Regions from separate parts of the Buttiauxella sp. AC038 genome, predicted to be linked through region 2. Evidence: riboswitches for the same ligand, from Rfam matches in the RefSeq annotation. Region 2 holds a riboswitch; the other holds the start of a gene.

Region 1 (8,152 bases), 3.0 Mb from region 2:
GGGCTGATTATTGATTCCGGGAACGACGCTTGTGTCGCGTTAGCCGATTATGTCGCTGGCGGGCAGCCACAATTTGTGGCGATGATGAATAAATACGTGCAGCAACTGCGACTGCGAGATACCCATTTTGAAACTGTTCACGGTCTTGATGCGCCAGGCCAGCATAGTTCGGCGTACGATTTAGCGGTACTTTCTCGCGCCATTATTCACGGCGAGCCTGATTTTTATCATATGTATAGCGAGCGCAGCCTCACGTGGAATGGTATCACGCAGCAGAACCGCAATGGCCTATTGTGGGATAAAGGGCTGAATGTGGATGGTTTGAAAACCGGCCATACTGCCAGTGCAGGCTTTAACCTTATCGCTTCAAGTGTTGATGGCGAGCGCCGCTTAATTGCAGTTGTAATGGGAGCTGAAAGCCCGAAAGGCCGCGAAGACCAGGCGCGCAAACTGCTACATTGGGGTCAGGATAATTTTGATACTGTGCAGGTGCTGCATAAAGGCAAAAAAATTGGCACCGAAACTGTCTGGTATGGCGACCAAAAGAAAGTTGAAGTCGGCACCAATCAGGATGTCTATCTGGCACTGCCAAAATCGGAAGTTCCAAATATTAAAGCCAAATATGTCCTTGATAACCCGGAGATGGAAGCGCCTGTCGCCGCTAACCAACATGTTGGTGAAATTGAACTGTTTGACCGCGACAAGCTGATTGCACACTGGCCGCTGGTGACGCTAACCGATGTTAAAAAGGGCAGTGCATGGTCGCGATTTAGTGATTATCTGAGCCACAAGCTGTAGTTGCTTAAAATTTTCAACAGGCTGACTTTATGTCGGCCTTTTTTTTCGCCTTTAGTTCTAACCTGTGGTTCTCGTCTGTACTACGATTTATTGGCGAAAAGCGATCTTGCTCGCAAAGTAACCACATCACCCAGCCAAAGGATTGCTTCCCAGTAATAGAGTGGTGTATTTATATACAGTGCTTTTAATCGGGTCAGGAGGTCATATGGAATTTAACGTACAACAAGTTCATGAGCGAAAAGTAGCGGGTTTTCATATGGTAGGGCCGTGGGAAAAAACGGTTCAACAAGGATTTGAGCAACTTTCTCTATGGGTTAAATCTCATAAAGTCGTCGGTGAAGAGTGGCTGGCGGTTTACTACGATAACCCAGATGTTGTACCTGCGGAAAAGCTGCGTTGCGACACGGTTGTTTCTGTTGCGGAAGATTTTACCGTGCCTGAAAACAGTGAAGGTGTCATCACTACACGCATTGAAGCAGGGCAATATGCCGTCGCGCGTGCAAAAGTCGACGACGGCGATTTTGCAAAACCATGGAATCTCTTCTTTGATAGTCTCCTTGCAGATAACCGCTTCCAGTTAACCGGCAAACCTTGCTTTGAGCACTATCTGAATGATGGCTCTGAAAGTGGAGTGTGGGAAGTTGATATGTATATCCCGGTTGCAGATCAAGAGTGAAGCTGAAGGGGGCGTAAGCCCCCTAACTTTGTGATGCCCACACTTAAAAAACAGGTACAATCACGCTTTTGTTTCAGGAGAGCCGGGTGTGCGCCCCGACAAATCACTAAGTCCGTTTGAACTACGCGTTTATCGCAACTACCGAATTGTGCATGGCGTTCGTATCGCGCTGGCATTTGTTCTTACCTTTCTCATAGTTCATCTTCTGAAAGTTCCGGAAGGCACATGGCCATTAATCACTTTAGTGGTGGTGATGGGGCCAATATCCTTTTGGGGAAATGTAGTACCTCGCGCCTTTGAACGTATTGGCGGCACCATTTGTGGCGCAACCATGGGGCTTATTGCGCTAAGGTTGGAGCTGTTTTCTCTGCCGCTGATGCTGGTTTGGTGCGCTTTTGCGATGTTTATTTGCGGTTACCTGGCGCTGGGGAAACGCCCGTATCAGGCTCTGCTGATTGGTATTACCCTCGCAGTCGTAGTGGGTGCACCGGCTGGTGATATGGAAATTGCGTTGTGGCGCAGTGGTGATGTTATCTTCGGATCATTACTCGCAATGCTATTTACCAGTATTTATCCGCAGCGTGCGTTTATCCACTGGCGCATTCAAATGGCGAATTTCGTCACCGCCTTTGGTCGGGTTTATAACGCAGGTTTTTCTCCGAACTTGCTGGAGCGCCCGCGTTTGGAAAAACATCTGCATCAGGTGTTGACCGATGTAGTGAAAATGCGCGCACTGATTGGGCCGAGCAGCAAAGAAACGCACATCCAGAAATCTATTTTCGAAGCGATACAAACTGTCAGCCGTAATATGGTGTGCACGCTTGAGCTGCAAATCAATGCTTACTGGGCTTCCCGAGAGAGCCATTTCCTGATGATCAATGCTCATACTCTGCGTGATACTCAGCAGATGACGCAACGCACACTCGCTGCGATTGCCCATGCATTGCATGACGGTAACCCATCACCGATTTCTGCTAATAACGAAAAGCTGACCGAGATCGTCAGCGAATTGCGCCAGCTCATGCAGGAAGGGGGAAATGGGAAACTTCAGGAAACCCCAATTCACGGTTATGTCTGGTTGAGTCTGGAGCTTGCTCGTCAACTGGAATTACTCTCGCAGTTGATCTGCCGCGCGTTACGTAAATAATTGCGGGGTGCGGAGCGAATTGCTGGTTTCGATTCAGCACCAATTGAGGTTAAGATAGCGAAAGAGACTAATCGCCTGTACTGTTTGGCTATAGAGCCCGGAACGGACGGGGATAAAAGAATTGTCAGCGGCCGCCGCTACCATTAAGGTAATCTTATGGCGGTTGTCTTAACGAATCCGAGTATGAAATTAGCAGGGGTATAAAAATGGAACCAACTAAACCTTCTTTCCAGGACGTGCTTGAGTTTGTGCGTCTGTTCCGTCGTAAAAACAAACTGCAGCGTGAGATTCAGGACGTTCAGAAAAAGATCCGTGATAACTCAAAACGTGTTCTGCTTCTTGATAACCTGAGTGACTACATTAAGCCAGGTATGAGCATTGAAGCTATTCAGGGCATCATTGCCAGCATGAAAACCGACTACGAAGACCGTGTTGATGATTACATCATCAAGAATGCTGAACTGTCTAAAGAGCGTCGTGAAATTTCCAAAAAACTGAAAGTGATGGGTGAAATCAAACCCGAGTAAATTTACCCGCCATACTTCGAGCTGCCTCTGCCTTGGCTGTGTTCACTTGCCGCCTTGATGCAACTTGAATTATTTAGGGAAATTAGTGTTAATTGTGAAAACCGCCGATTCGGCGGTTTTTTTTCGCAAGAACTTAACGCACGCCGCCTGCAATCGTCTTCACCAGATGTTGCTGCGGATAAGGCACATCAATAGCGAACTGATTAATCTGCCAGAGTAATTTCCCAACATCATGCTTACTGGTATCAAGCATCAACCCCACAGCACTCCCGCTGTGCGCCACGTTCACACCGAATAAATCAAACTCTTCAACTAGCGCTAACAGCTGCGAAAACATCGGTTTTGGCAGTAACGCCTGGCTGGCGATCGCGCTTTGCGTGGCGGCTTCTCCCAACAAGCGAGGCTCTTGCATCTTGCAACTTTGTTGCAAGCGAAGCCACGCGTCATCAAGTACTGCGGCATGGCTAATTAACGCAGATTCGCGCTGATGACGACGGTAGTCCTCAGTCAGAATCGTGGTATCACTTTCAAGCAACAGGATATCCATAGCTGGCGCGGCCTGGCAGCTAAACTGAGTTTGCGCATTCAGGTGGGAGAAAAGCGTCGGCAAAACAAAAATCGTGCTGTCGGTCGGTTCAATGTTTACACATAAAGCCGCAAGGGTGGATTCGCTGAGCGTTTCACCCAAATACCGGGCGGTCGCCACTGCCGTTGCGGCAATATCTGCGGTGCTGCTCGCAAGGCCTTTACCTACGGGGATCGTGGACTCGAGAGCGGTGCTCAGGCTCTCTGATAATGCAGCGGGGTGACCAAAATACGCCACCACCTGTTCCAGTATCTGGCGCATACGCGGGCGCTCAGTTGGTTTTTTTGCACCATCACGCACTTCAACGGTGCTAAACCAGTCTATCGGGCAGGACACCAGTTTTTCGCTGCCGCTAATCCATCCCTGAATAAATTCCCCACAAGATGCCGGGCAGCTCGCTTCAGCCATCTTTTGGGCAACGCTCATTTATGCTGGGATTCATTATTTCATTACCTCAGGGCTTAAAAAATCAGTAAAAATTGTTATAGCGCAACACTCAATATCTATTAGCTTTTACACTGTGCCAGCTTTTACATATTCACGTGCATGATAATTTGAGAATCATGCACGATACAACTGACTCGTTTATGCCATGTGTGACACATGGCTGGGAAGGGGGTGAAACTCCCCCGCAGCCCCCGCTGCTGTGATGCCGACGAACCCGCGTAACCACTGATCTTTGATTGGGAAGGGCGGATGAGGATGAAGCTAAGCCAGAAGACCGACTCGTCAGAATACTTTTGATACTTCAACTTGCAGAGCCTTGCCTGCACTGCGAATTATCTGGACTCACAACAACTCCTTCGGTGGGAAGCCAGTTGTCATCAGATGCGTGCAGCCGCAAGGTGCGCGCACGTGCTGACATCCGCATTTTGCCGAAGTAAGTAAAAAGGCAATTATGGCAGGGGCAGCGAAACACGCATTCGTCATTGCAGGAACCAGCAGCGGCTGTGGCAAAACTACCGTCACGCTCGGGCTGCTCCGTGCCCTCATGCTGCGCGGTCTGCGCGTTCAACCTTTCAAAATCGGCCCCGATTACCTCGACAGCGGCTGGCACAGTGCTGTGTCCGGCATTGCCTCACGCAATCTCGATGCATTCATGCTGCCCACTCCAACCCTTAACGGTCTGTTTGCAAAACAAATGCAGCACGCTGATGTCGCCGTTATCGAAGGCGTGATGGGGCTGTACGACGGTTACGGAACGGACCCCAACTATTGCAGCAGCGCGGCTATGGCAAAACAGCTCGGTTGCCCGGTGATTTTGCTGGTAGATGGCAAAGCTGTGTCCACGTCCATTGCTGCCACAGTCCTGGGTTTCCAGCGCTTTGACCCCACGCTTAACATTGCCGGAGTCATACTTAATCGCGTTAATAGCGATAGCCATTATCAGTTGCTTGCCGATGCGATTACCCGATATTGCGGGCTACCGGTGTTGGGGCGAGTACCCGTTATGGCCGATGTCGCTTTACCCTCGCGCCACCTTGGTCTTGTTCCGGCACAAGAACACTCCCCGCAAGATGAACGCTGGCAGCGCCTGGCGCAGCAGCTTGAAGAAACTGTGGATATTGACCGCCTGCTGGCGTTATCTCACCTAAATTCTCTGCCGCACGGCGAAGCTCCCGCGATTGCTGACGAAGCCTTAGCGCATGGGCTAACCGTTGCCGTTGCCGAAGACGAAGCCTTCAACTTTTACTACCCGGATAACCTCGACATGCTCGAGCAGGCCGGGGTGAAAATCCAGCGTTTCAGCCCGTTGCATGACTCCCGACTCCCCGACAGCCAGATGATCTGGCTCGGCGGCGGTTACCCCGAAGTCCATGGCGCAAAACTTGCTGCCAATTCCGCCATGCGTGAGTCCTTGCGTGAAGCGCATCAACGCCGCATTCCGCTGTATGCCGAATGTGGCGGGTTGATGTATCTGGGTGAATCTTTGACTGACGGCAATGATGAAACCCATGCCATGTGTGGCGTGCTGCCAGGCCACAGCCAGATGGGCAAACGGCTAACACGTTTCGGTTACTGCGAAGCCACGGCATTACACGACACGTTACTTGCCAAAAAAGGCGAAACCCTGCGCGGGCACGAATTCCATTATTCAGATTTCAGCGGCTCATTACCCGCAGCTCTCGATTGTTGCAAATGGCGCGATGGTGTTGCTATTTCGCGCTGGCAGGGCGGTTTTCAGCATCATGCGACCTTTGCAAGTTACCTGCATGTTCATTTCGCTCAACGTCCATCATTACTCAATCGCTGGTTAGCACTTGCGAGGAACCACCTATGACACTCCTTGCGTGGGCTGTTGCGTGGTTACTGGATTATTGGCTCGGTGACCCGCATCACTGGCCCCATCCGGTGCGTTGGATTGGCAATCTCATCAGCTTTATGCAGCGCCAGATACGCCGGTGCTGCAAAAGCGACCGTGCACTGAAAATCGGCGGCGGTGTGTTATGGCTGGTTGTGGTGGGCACGACCTGGGGTGTGAGTTGGGGAGTATTGCACCTCGCAAACCAGGTATCTGTGTGGCTCGGCTGGTTGGTTGAGGTGTGGATGATTTACACCGTGCTTGCCGCCCGTTGCCTGGGGGATGCAGCAATGGAGGTTTACCGCGCCTTAAAAGACGGCACGCTGGCTGAAAGCCGCGAGAAATTATCCTGGATAGTCGGGCGCGACACCTCGCAACTTGAGCGCCCGCAAATCACCCGCGCGGTGGTAGAAACCGTCGCTGAAAACAGCGTTGATGGCGTGATTGCACCGCTGTTTTTCTTAATGCTGGGCGGCGCACCGCTGGCCATGGCCTACAAAGCGGTTAACACCCTTGATTCAATGGTGGGTTACAAAACTGAAAAATACCGCGCTATCGGTATGGTCAGCGCTCGCCTTGACGACGTCGCCAACTTTATTCCAGCACGCCTGAGCTGGCTGCTGTTAAGCATCTCGGCCTGGTTCGTGCGAGCTGATTTTAGACGCGCATTGCACATCGGCTGGCGCGACCGCTATCAGCACAGCAGCCCGAACTGCGCCTGGCCTGAGGCCACGGTTGCCGGTGCGCTGGGTATCCGCCTGGGCGGGCCGAACACCTATTTTGGCGAACGGGTAGAAAAACCCTGGATGGGTGATGAACGGCGCGGCATCGCGCTCGACGATATTACCCGCACCATTCAACTCATGATGTTGGCCTCACTGCAAGCTTTGCTGCTGTTCGCCGCATTGCGCGCACTCGCGCTTGGCACCGCTTAAGGACACCCAATGAACTACTTGCAACAACCGCAGCTTATCGAGCAAAACAGCTTTGAAATTATCAGTGAGATTATTGCCGCTGAGCGCCCGGAATATCGTTTTAACGATGCCACTCAGGAGGCGATGATCAAGCGCGTTATTCACACCACCGCCGATTTTGAGTGGCTGGATATTTTGTGGTTTTCACCCGATGTTATCGAAAAACTGACCGCCAGTTTGCAGCGTGGTTGCATTTTATATACCGATACCACAATGGTGCTTTCGGGCATCAACAAAAACCTGCTGGCGGAGTTTGGTTGCAGCTGCCGTTGTTTTATTAGCGACCCGCGCGTGGTGGCACATGCCAAAGAACAAGGTGTGACGCGCTCAATGGCGGCGGTGGATCTCGCCTTGCAGGAAGAAGGCGAGAAAGTCTTTGTCTTTGGTAACGCGCCGACCGCACTGTTCCGCTTGTTAGAGTTAGGGGCCAAACCTTCAGCCGTTATCGGCGTGCCCGTCGGGTTTGTCGGGGCTGAGGAGTCTAAAGAAGCGCTGGTTGAAAGCGGCTTACCCGCCATTGCCGCCCGTGGGCGCAAAGGCGGCAGTAACGTTGCCGCAGCCATTGTGAATGCGCTGCTTTACCGCTTGCGGGAGGCTCAGTGAGCGAGCAAACCGCCGATTGCGTCTGGCATAAAGGCAAGGCATACCGGAAAGGTTATACCACCGGTTCATGCGCCACTGCTGCGGCAAAAGTCGCGGCCCTGATGATATTGCGCCAGCATGTGATCGACCAGGTTTCTATCGTCACCCCTTCGGGCGTCACACTGCATCTCAACGTTGAAATGCCGATTATCGAAGGCCAGCAGGCGACGGCGGCAATCCGTAAAGACGGCGGCGATGATGTCGACGCCACGCACGGCATGCTGATTTTCGCCCGCGTGCAGCTTAATGACAGCGGTGTTATCACACTGCGTGGCGGCACCGGGGTCGGCAAAGTCACACGCAAAGGGATCGGCTTGCCGATTGGTGAATCAGCGATTAACCGCACGCCGCGCCAGACTATTGAAGCGGCGGTGCGTGAGGTGATCGGCACGGAACGTGGTGCCGAAATTGAAATCTTTGCGCCGGAAGGTGAAGAGCGGGCAAAGAAAACCTACAACCATCGCCTCGGGATTTTGGGCGGCATTTCGATAATCGGCACC
Region 2 (8,152 bases):
ATGTTTCAGTTCCCTCGGTTCGCTTCGTTAAGCTATGTATTCACTTAACGATAGTGCAACGAATTGCACTGGGTTTCCCCATTCGGAAATCGTCGGTTATAACGGTTCATATCACCTTACCGACGCTTATCGCAGATTAGCACGTCCTTCATCGCCTCTGACTGCCAGGGCATCCACCGTGTACGCTTAGTCGCTTAACCTCACAACCCGAAGATGTCTCGTAAGACACACTCGTATGTTGTGAAAATTTGAGAGACTCGAACACACTTCTATTCCTTTCTTATTACGGAGAAAGGAAACAGTGTGTCGTTTCAATTTTCAGCTTGTTCCGGATTTTTAAAGAGCAAATACTTCTCAGCACACTGTTAAACAGTACACTTAGAAGTATTGGGTGAGCATGAAATGATGGTGGAGCTAAGCGGGATCGAACCGCTGACCTCCTGCGTGCAAGGCAGGCGCTCTCCCAGCTGAGCTATAGCCCCATCGATTTCGTAAAACCTTTGATTTACCGTGAATTCTTCACTGTTCAAGGCGCGACTACACGACGCATAGTTAACTATGCGAGCTGGAGTTGCAACGCAGAACAGGGGAGAATTTGGTAGGCCTGAGTGGACTTGAACCACCGACCTCACCCTTATCAGGGGTGCGCTCTAACCACCTGAGCTACAAGCCTATAAGGTTTTACTGCTCGTTTTCTATCAGACAATCTGTGTGAGCACTACGCGGGTTTGTATCTTTTAGGTAAGGAGGTGATCCAACCGCAGGTTCCCCTACGGTTACCTTGTTACGACTTCACCCCAGTCATGAATCACAAAGTGGTAAGCGCCCTCCCGAAGGTTAAGCTACCTACTTCTTTTGCAACCCACTCCCATGGTGTGACGGGCGGTGTGTACAAGGCCCGGGAACGTATTCACCGTAGCATTCTGATCTACGATTACTAGCGATTCCGACTTCACGGAGTCGAGTTGCAGACTCCGATCCGGACTACGACGCACTTTATGAGGTCCGCTTGCTCTCGCGAGGTCGCTTCTCTTTGTATGCGCCATTGTAGCACGTGTGTAGCCCTACTCGTAAGGGCCATGATGACTTGACGTCATCCCCACCTTCCTCCAGTTTATCACTGGCAGTCTCCTTTGAGTTCCCGGCCGAACCGCTGGCAACAAAGGATAAGGGTTGCGCTCGTTGCGGGACTTAACCCAACATTTCACAACACGAGCTGACGACAGCCATGCAGCACCTGTCTCACAGTTCCCGAAGGCACTAAGGCATCTCTGCCGAATTCTGTGGATGTCAAGAGTAGGTAAGGTTCTTCGCGTTGCATCGAATTAAACCACATGCTCCACCGCTTGTGCGGGCCCCCGTCAATTCATTTGAGTTTTAACCTTGCGGCCGTACTCCCCAGGCGGTCGACTTAACGCGTTAGCTCCGGAAGCCACTCCTCAAGGGAACAACCTCCAAGTCGACATCGTTTACGGCGTGGACTACCAGGGTATCTAATCCTGTTTGCTCCCCACGCTTTCGCACCTGAGCGTCAGTCTTTGTCCAGGGGGCCGCCTTCGCCACCGGTATTCCTCCAGATCTCTACGCATTTCACCGCTACACCTGGAATTCTACCCCCTCTACAAGACTCTAGCTTGCCAGTTTCGAATGCAGTTCCCAGGTTGAGCCCGGGGATTTCACATCCGACTTGACAAACCGCCTGCGTGCGCTTTACGCCCAGTAATTCCGATTAACGCTTGCACCCTCCGTATTACCGCGGCTGCTGGCACGGAGTTAGCCGGTGCTTCTTCTGCGAGTAACGTCAATCACTGTGGTTATTAACCACAATGCCTTCCTCCTCGCTGAAAGTACTTTACAACCCGAAGGCCTTCTTCATACACGCGGCATGGCTGCATCAGGCTTGCGCCCATTGTGCAATATTCCCCACTGCTGCCTCCCGTAGGAGTCTGGACCGTGTCTCAGTTCCAGTGTGGCTGGTCATCCTCTCAGACCAGCTAGGGATCGTCGCCTAGGTGAGCCATTACCTCACCTACTAGCTAATCCCATCTGGGCACATCTGATGGCAAGAGGCCCGAAGGTCCCCCTCTTTGGTCCGAAGACGTTATGCGGTATTAGCTACCGTTTCCAGTAGTTATCCCCCTCCATCAGGCAGTTTCCCAGACATTACTCACCCGTCCGCCGCTCGTCACCCAGGAGCAAGCTCCCTGTGCTACCGCTCGACTTGCATGTGTTAGGCCTGCCGCCAGCGTTCAATCTGAGCCATGATCAAACTCTTCAATTAAAAGCTTGATTTGCTTCAACTCGTGAAGCGGTGCTCAAAAATTAACTTTCGTAATAATTCAACTAAATGAATTACTGCTTGGTCACTCTTCAAGACTTGATATTTTTTTGTACCCGAAGGTACTTGAGATATCAATCCTGCGAGTGCCCACACAGATTGTCTGATAAATTGTTAAAGAGCAGTGAGTTGCGTGCTTTCGCTTGCTAACTCGAGGATGCGTATATTACGCCTTCCTCTTTCAGAGTCAAGCGTTTATTTTCGCTTTTCGTCTGGCTGACAAGCCGGTTTGTAAGCCGTTGTGCCGTGTCAGTGGAGGCGCAGTATAGGGATTTTCTGGAAGCTGACAACCCCTATTTTCAATTTTTATTTCAACCGTCGATTTTTTATTCGAAATCGCTACAAACAGCCAGTTTTTCAAGCCTTGGGAAGCCATAACGCTGCAAAACGGGTGCTAATTGTGCAATCTCAGGCGTAAGCCCCATACAGAACGCAATGTTCTCATCAGAAGATAATGCTTTCGGAGATTCATGCTCTAAAAGCCATACGGTACGGCGAGCAATCGCAGCACCTGAATCAATCAGCCTGGTGCCTTCCGGCAGGACTTGCAGTAACTCTTCTTCTAATAGAGGGAAATGAGTGCAGCCTAATACAACTGTATCAGGTGGCTCTTTCATTCTTAGCCATGGACGAAGGATCTTACGCAGTTCTTCAAGGTCGACAGCGTACCCGTGTAATTTGGCCTCTGCTAACTCCACCAGCTCTGCCGAACCGAGCATTTCGATTTTGCATTCTGACGCAAAGCGCGCAACCAGCTCGTGAGTATAAGGACGGCGAACCGTACCGCGCGTTGCAAGCAAACCGACAACACCGTTAGTCGTCAGACGCGCAGCAGGTTTAATAGCAGGGACAACGCCGGCGACGGGGAAAGCGAATTTTTCACGTAGCGCAGGAAGCGAAACGGTACTCGCCGTATTACAGGCGATGATGGCGAGCGCGAGTGGGTAACGTTCCTGAACCGCAGTAACAATTTCAACTACGCGCTCAACAATGAACTCTTCGCTTTTCTCACCGTAGGGAAATGCCACGTTATCGAAGGCATATATATAGTGCAGGTCAGGCAAAAGCTGCCGGACTTCGTCATACACAGAAAGCCCACCGACACCGGAATCGAAAACCAGTACGGTGGGACGTGTATTAGAAGGTATAGCTGCCAGTGAGGTAGTATTCCCGTCCTGGGGTTTGATAGCCATAAACCGTCTCGTAATCTTTATCGAACAGGTTGGCAATTCTACCACGAACGGTTAGCTGTGAGGTGACAGGATATGATGCGGAAACATCAACAGTGCTGTAACTCGGCAAAACCTGCTGAGTCGGGCTGTACGAAGAAGTATTGTTGTCGTAGCGTTTGCCGTAGTACTGCCACGCAACATCCATATCGACATTAAACATACTCCAGTCGAGCTGATACTTCGCCTGACGTTTGGCGCGACGAGCCAACACCTCATCAGTCTGGTCATCACGCGGGTCCATATACTGAAGCGTCACTTTATGGGTAAAGATGCCGGTATCAACGCTGCCCGTCCATTCCAGCCCTTTGATGGTCGCGGACTTGATGTTGTCGTAATTCCCTTCGAAAGATCCCGGGGCAGAATAGTAGGTAATGAGGTTTTCTATCTGGTAATGATAAGCCGACAAGCGCCAATCTACTGGCCCTGTCAATCCTTCAAGTCCGGCTTCCCATTGTTTAGACTCTTCTGGCTTCAGGTTTGGATTTGAGTCGATACCAAAACGTGTCGAACCAAACTGCTGCCCAAGCGATGGCGCGAGGAACCCGGTACCATAAGAGACCGTCGCACGATAACCTTCAACAAATTCCCAGCCAGCGGCCGTCTGCCATGTGCCGTGCCAGCCAAATTGTTCGTCATTATCTTCACGACCAGAGGCTTCCAGCGTCACATCACCAAACTGCTGCTGACCGCTGAGGTAAGCACCCGTGTTATCGCGCTTATAGGTATCAGACATCGCAGTGTCTGAAGACGTCAAGCGCTGCTGCTGCCAATCAACGCCTGCACTGACTGAGCCATTTCCTACAACAAAGTTATTACCCCACTGAATGTTACGCTGGGTCATATTATCGAGAGTGGTACCGTCGTTATAGCGGCCATTCACGCTGCTATAGTTGTAGTCTTTTACTTTTTGATAGCTAGCCAACAACTGGGAAGAGTAAAGGCCAGAATGGAAGCGCATGCCCGCATCGAATGTCTGGTTGTAAAGTTGCTCTTCATCGCCACCACCGGCATACCCATACGACCCCTGGTCGTAATCAGTATTGTTGGTATAACCGTAACCACGGAAGAAACCATCAAACTCGTCACTGAACTTATGCTCAAGCCCACCCCAGAAAGATTTGCTGCGATAGCCATCACGATCGCTATCGCCGCTATAAGGTGAGTCCGGCAAGACGTTGAAGCCTTTGGTCGTTTCATACGAACCAGCCACCGTCGCCACGGTGTCGCCAAAGCGATGACGCAAAGTACCGTCGTATTGCTGATAGCCGTTCGAGCCTACACCCGCATTGATTTGCGATTTATCTTCATCGGTTTGCGTGATGATATTCACCACACCGCCAATTGCGCCCGATCCATAAACAGCTGAGCGAGGGCCGCGAATGTATTCGACGCGTTGCACCAATGAAAGGGGGATTTGATTGATATCAGCAGTGTTAGAGATTCCTGGACGAGCGATAGGAATACCATCTACCAGCACTAACACATGGCTTGCATTGGTTCCGCGAATAAACATAGAAGAACCTTGCCCAATACCGCCGTACTGCGCGATATCCACGCCAGGCAAACGACGCATCACATCGTTAAGCGATTTTGCCTGCCATTGGTCAATGTCTTCCCGGGTAACAACATCGGTTGGAGCCAGAACAGTATTGACGGGTTGCTGAAAACGATTTGCCGTCACCACCAGGTTTTCTTCAGAATTGCTGTCTTGCGCCCAGCCAGAAAAAGCCGTTACGGACAACGCCGTAAGCAGCGAAAGTTTTTTTAACTTCATTTATATAAGCATCCGCTTTTAAATCAAGGATGCCGCAGACATAACCGATAGCACGCGATAGTTATGACAAATTGCGACGTATACCGGCAGGTCTTCGGGCTTGGATGTGTTTTATTTACGGATGATGACTTCCCACTTTTCCCGTCATACTTCAAGATGCAGATGCGTTGGCTGCGCCCGTGCACCCCAGTCGCATAGTTAGGCTATGCTCCTGCGGACTTACGGTCTGGCCGCCTTCCTGCATCTCGAATTATTTGGGGTACATATAAGCAGTGTCTGCACATGGCATTCATCCCACTATTCCTTACCGCTGCGCGTCAGCCCCAGAATTGCACTGGGTTCCCTTTTAACTCATGTAAAAAGGCCGGAAACGCTATGCTACGATTTTGTTAATAAGCTTGTCTATAAGCATCAAAATGCAACAGCGCTGGACATCACGAGCCTAATCCCTACAATCGCCGCGTAGTTTGACTTTATTAACAGGTAGCCGCTTATGACTCCAGAACATCTCCCGATAGAACTTTACGACGCGCAACTGGCCGAAAAAGTCGCCCGATTGCAAAGCATGATGGCCCCTTTTGCAGCTCCCGCGCCGGAGGTGTTCCGTTCGCCAGTCAGCCATTACCGGATGCGCGCTGAATTCCGCATCTGGCACGATGAAGACGACCTGTACCACATCATGTTTGACCAGGAAACTAAGCAACGTATTCGGGTCAATAGTTTCCCGGCAGCAAGTGAACTTATCAACGCACTAATGCCAGCAATGCTCGATGGTGTGCGCGATATTCCCGCCCTGCGTTTTAAGCTTTTCCAGATTGATTATCTGACTACCATGAGCAATCAGGCTGTGGTTTCGTTGCTTTATCATCGCAAGTTGGGTGAAGAGTGGCAGCAACACGCTGAAGCATTGCGCGATAATCTGCGTGCTCAGGGTTTCAACGTTCATTTAATTGGACGCGCGACCAAAACCAAGATCGAACTGGATCAGGATTTTATTGATGAGCGTTTAACCGTTGCCGGTAAAGAGATGATTTATCGCCAGGTTGAGAACAGCTTCACTCAGCCAAACGCGGCAATGAATATTCATATGCTGGAATGGGCACTGGATGCAACTCAGGGTTCCAGGGGCGACCTGCTGGAATTGTACTGTGGTAACGGTAACTTCTCTCTGGCGCTAGCACGTAACTTTAACCGTGTACTGGCGACTGAAATCGCCAAGCCATCTGTCGCTTCCGCGCAATACAACATTGCAGCGAATGAAATCGACAACGTGCAGATTATCCGCATGTCAGCAGAAGAGTTTACTCAGGCGATGAATGGTGTGCGTGAATTCAGGCGTCTGGAAGGGATCGACTTGAAAAGCTATCAGTGCGAAACCATTTTCGTCGATCCACCGCGCAGCGGTCTGGATGCAGACACGGTGAGGATGGTGCAGGCATACCCACGTATTCTCTATATTTCCTGCAACCCGCAGACCCTATGCGAGAATCTGGAAGTATTAAGCGAAACCCATAATGTTTCGCGCCTGGCGCTCTTCGACCAGTTCCCGTATACGCATCATATGGAATGCGGCGTGTGGCTGACACGCAAATAGCAAAACGGACGCCTCGGCGTCCGTTATTATTTCTGGCTAAGAATACTATTCAGTTACCTGCGCTTTACGGGCACGAACTTTGAAACCAATCCAGAACAGCAATGCAACTGAAAGCACCGCAGGCAAGAAGTTAGAACCAATCACCGGATACTCAGCCCGCACAACTGCGCTATATAACAAGACACCTAGCACAAAGCACGCCGCAGCAATACTTGGCAGGCCAACTGGCATCGTGCGGTTCAGGTAGCGTTGATGCAAACAGTACACCGTCAGCACCAGCGTGATCATCGGGAAAATGGAAAACGGCACAACCGAGCTAAATAACGCGGCAAACGTTCCGTTAATTGCCAGGCCTGCAATAAACGCCAGCCCGAGCGTACCTCTGTCTTGTAACTGTTTCATTGCTCTTCCTTTACTCACTCTTCAGATATTTGAGCTAATGCCACTTTTTCTTGCTCCCGGCGATACCAGTAGTACGCACCTTTTGAAATCATGCGCAGCTGGAGTACCAGGCGCTCTTCAAGCTGACGACGCTGATCGGCATCAACGTCCAGCGCTTCGGCACCAGCACTAAAGACAATCGTAACCATCGCTTCTGCCTGCGCTTCAGTAAAACTACGCGGCATGCGATTTTCGAGTTCAAGATAGTCAGCAAGTTCCGCAATAAAGTGCTGAATTTCACGGGCGACAGCGGCACGAAATGCGGCAGATGTTCCAGAACGCTCACGTAACAACAAACGAAATGCGTTGGGATTATTACCGATAAATTCCATAAATGTTGAGACAGAAGTACGAATTACGCTCCCGCCTTTGGCAATTCGCTGGCGAGCCTGGCGCATTAACTGGCGCAGCATCAGGCCGCTTTCATCAACCATCGTTAAACCCAGTTCGTCAACATCACGAAAGTGGCGATAAAACGATGTTGGCGCTATACCAGCCTCACGGGCGACTTCGCGCAAACTCAGGCTGGCAAAACTTCGTTCAGCACTTAACTGGCTAAACGCGGCTTCGACCAGAGAACGCCTGGTTCTTTCTTTTTGTTGCGCTCTTACACCCATCATATTGCCTGAATCTCTTAATCGAACTCGCACTATACCAGAGAATAACTTAACTGGTTTTATACAGGATTGTGAATGATTGTTTACGCGAGCCGCTTCGCGTAACGCAGCAAAAAGCACAAGGATAATTGGGTTATCCCGCTGTTGATGTTACCA

The links. Region 2 has a riboswitch for cobalamin ahead of btuB (TonB-dependent vitamin B12 receptor BtuB). Riboswitches for the same ligand answer to the same signal wherever they lie in the genome.
Region 1: it holds a riboswitch for cobalamin, as region 2 does, so the genes downstream of both, AC0IXI_RS08625 (cobyrinate a,c-diamide synthase) here and btuB (TonB-dependent vitamin B12 receptor BtuB) in region 2, are expected to answer to the same signal.

What each region holds. Positions count from the first base shown of each region.
Region 1 is NZ_CEEDCQ010000001.1:1,809,515-1,817,666, forward strand. It holds gene dacD (serine-type D-Ala-D-Ala carboxypeptidase DacD) at 1-798, shown strand, start outside; gene sbmC (DNA gyrase inhibitor SbmC) at 1,004-1,474, shown strand; gene AC0IXI_RS08610 (FUSC family protein) at 1,563-2,621, shown strand; gene AC0IXI_RS08615 (DUF496 family protein) at 2,828-3,148, shown strand; gene AC0IXI_RS08620 (GHMP family kinase ATP-binding protein) at 3,282-4,142, opposite strand; cobalamin riboswitch at 4,303-4,474, shown strand; gene AC0IXI_RS08625 (cobyrinate a,c-diamide synthase) at 4,633-6,015, shown strand; gene cbiB (adenosylcobinamide-phosphate synthase CbiB) at 6,012-6,971, shown strand; gene AC0IXI_RS08635 (cobalt-precorrin-8 methylmutase) at 6,981-7,613, shown strand; gene cbiD (cobalt-precorrin-5B (C(1))-methyltransferase CbiD) at 7,610-8,152, shown strand, end outside.
Region 2 is NZ_CEEDCQ010000001.1:4,839,064-4,847,215, forward strand. It holds rRNA gene AC0IXI_RS22880 (23S ribosomal RNA) at 1-200, opposite strand, end outside; tRNA gene AC0IXI_RS22885 (tRNA-Ala) at 407-482, opposite strand; tRNA gene AC0IXI_RS22890 (tRNA-Ile) at 597-673, opposite strand; rRNA gene AC0IXI_RS22895 (16S ribosomal RNA) at 743-2,281, opposite strand; gene murI (glutamate racemase) at 2,665-3,531, opposite strand; gene btuB (TonB-dependent vitamin B12 receptor BtuB) at 3,476-5,344, opposite strand; cobalamin riboswitch at 5,413-5,728, opposite strand; gene trmA (tRNA (uridine(54)-C5)-methyltransferase TrmA) at 5,838-6,938, shown strand; gene AC0IXI_RS22915 (YijD family membrane protein) at 6,984-7,340, opposite strand; gene fabR (HTH-type transcriptional repressor FabR) at 7,355-7,999, opposite strand.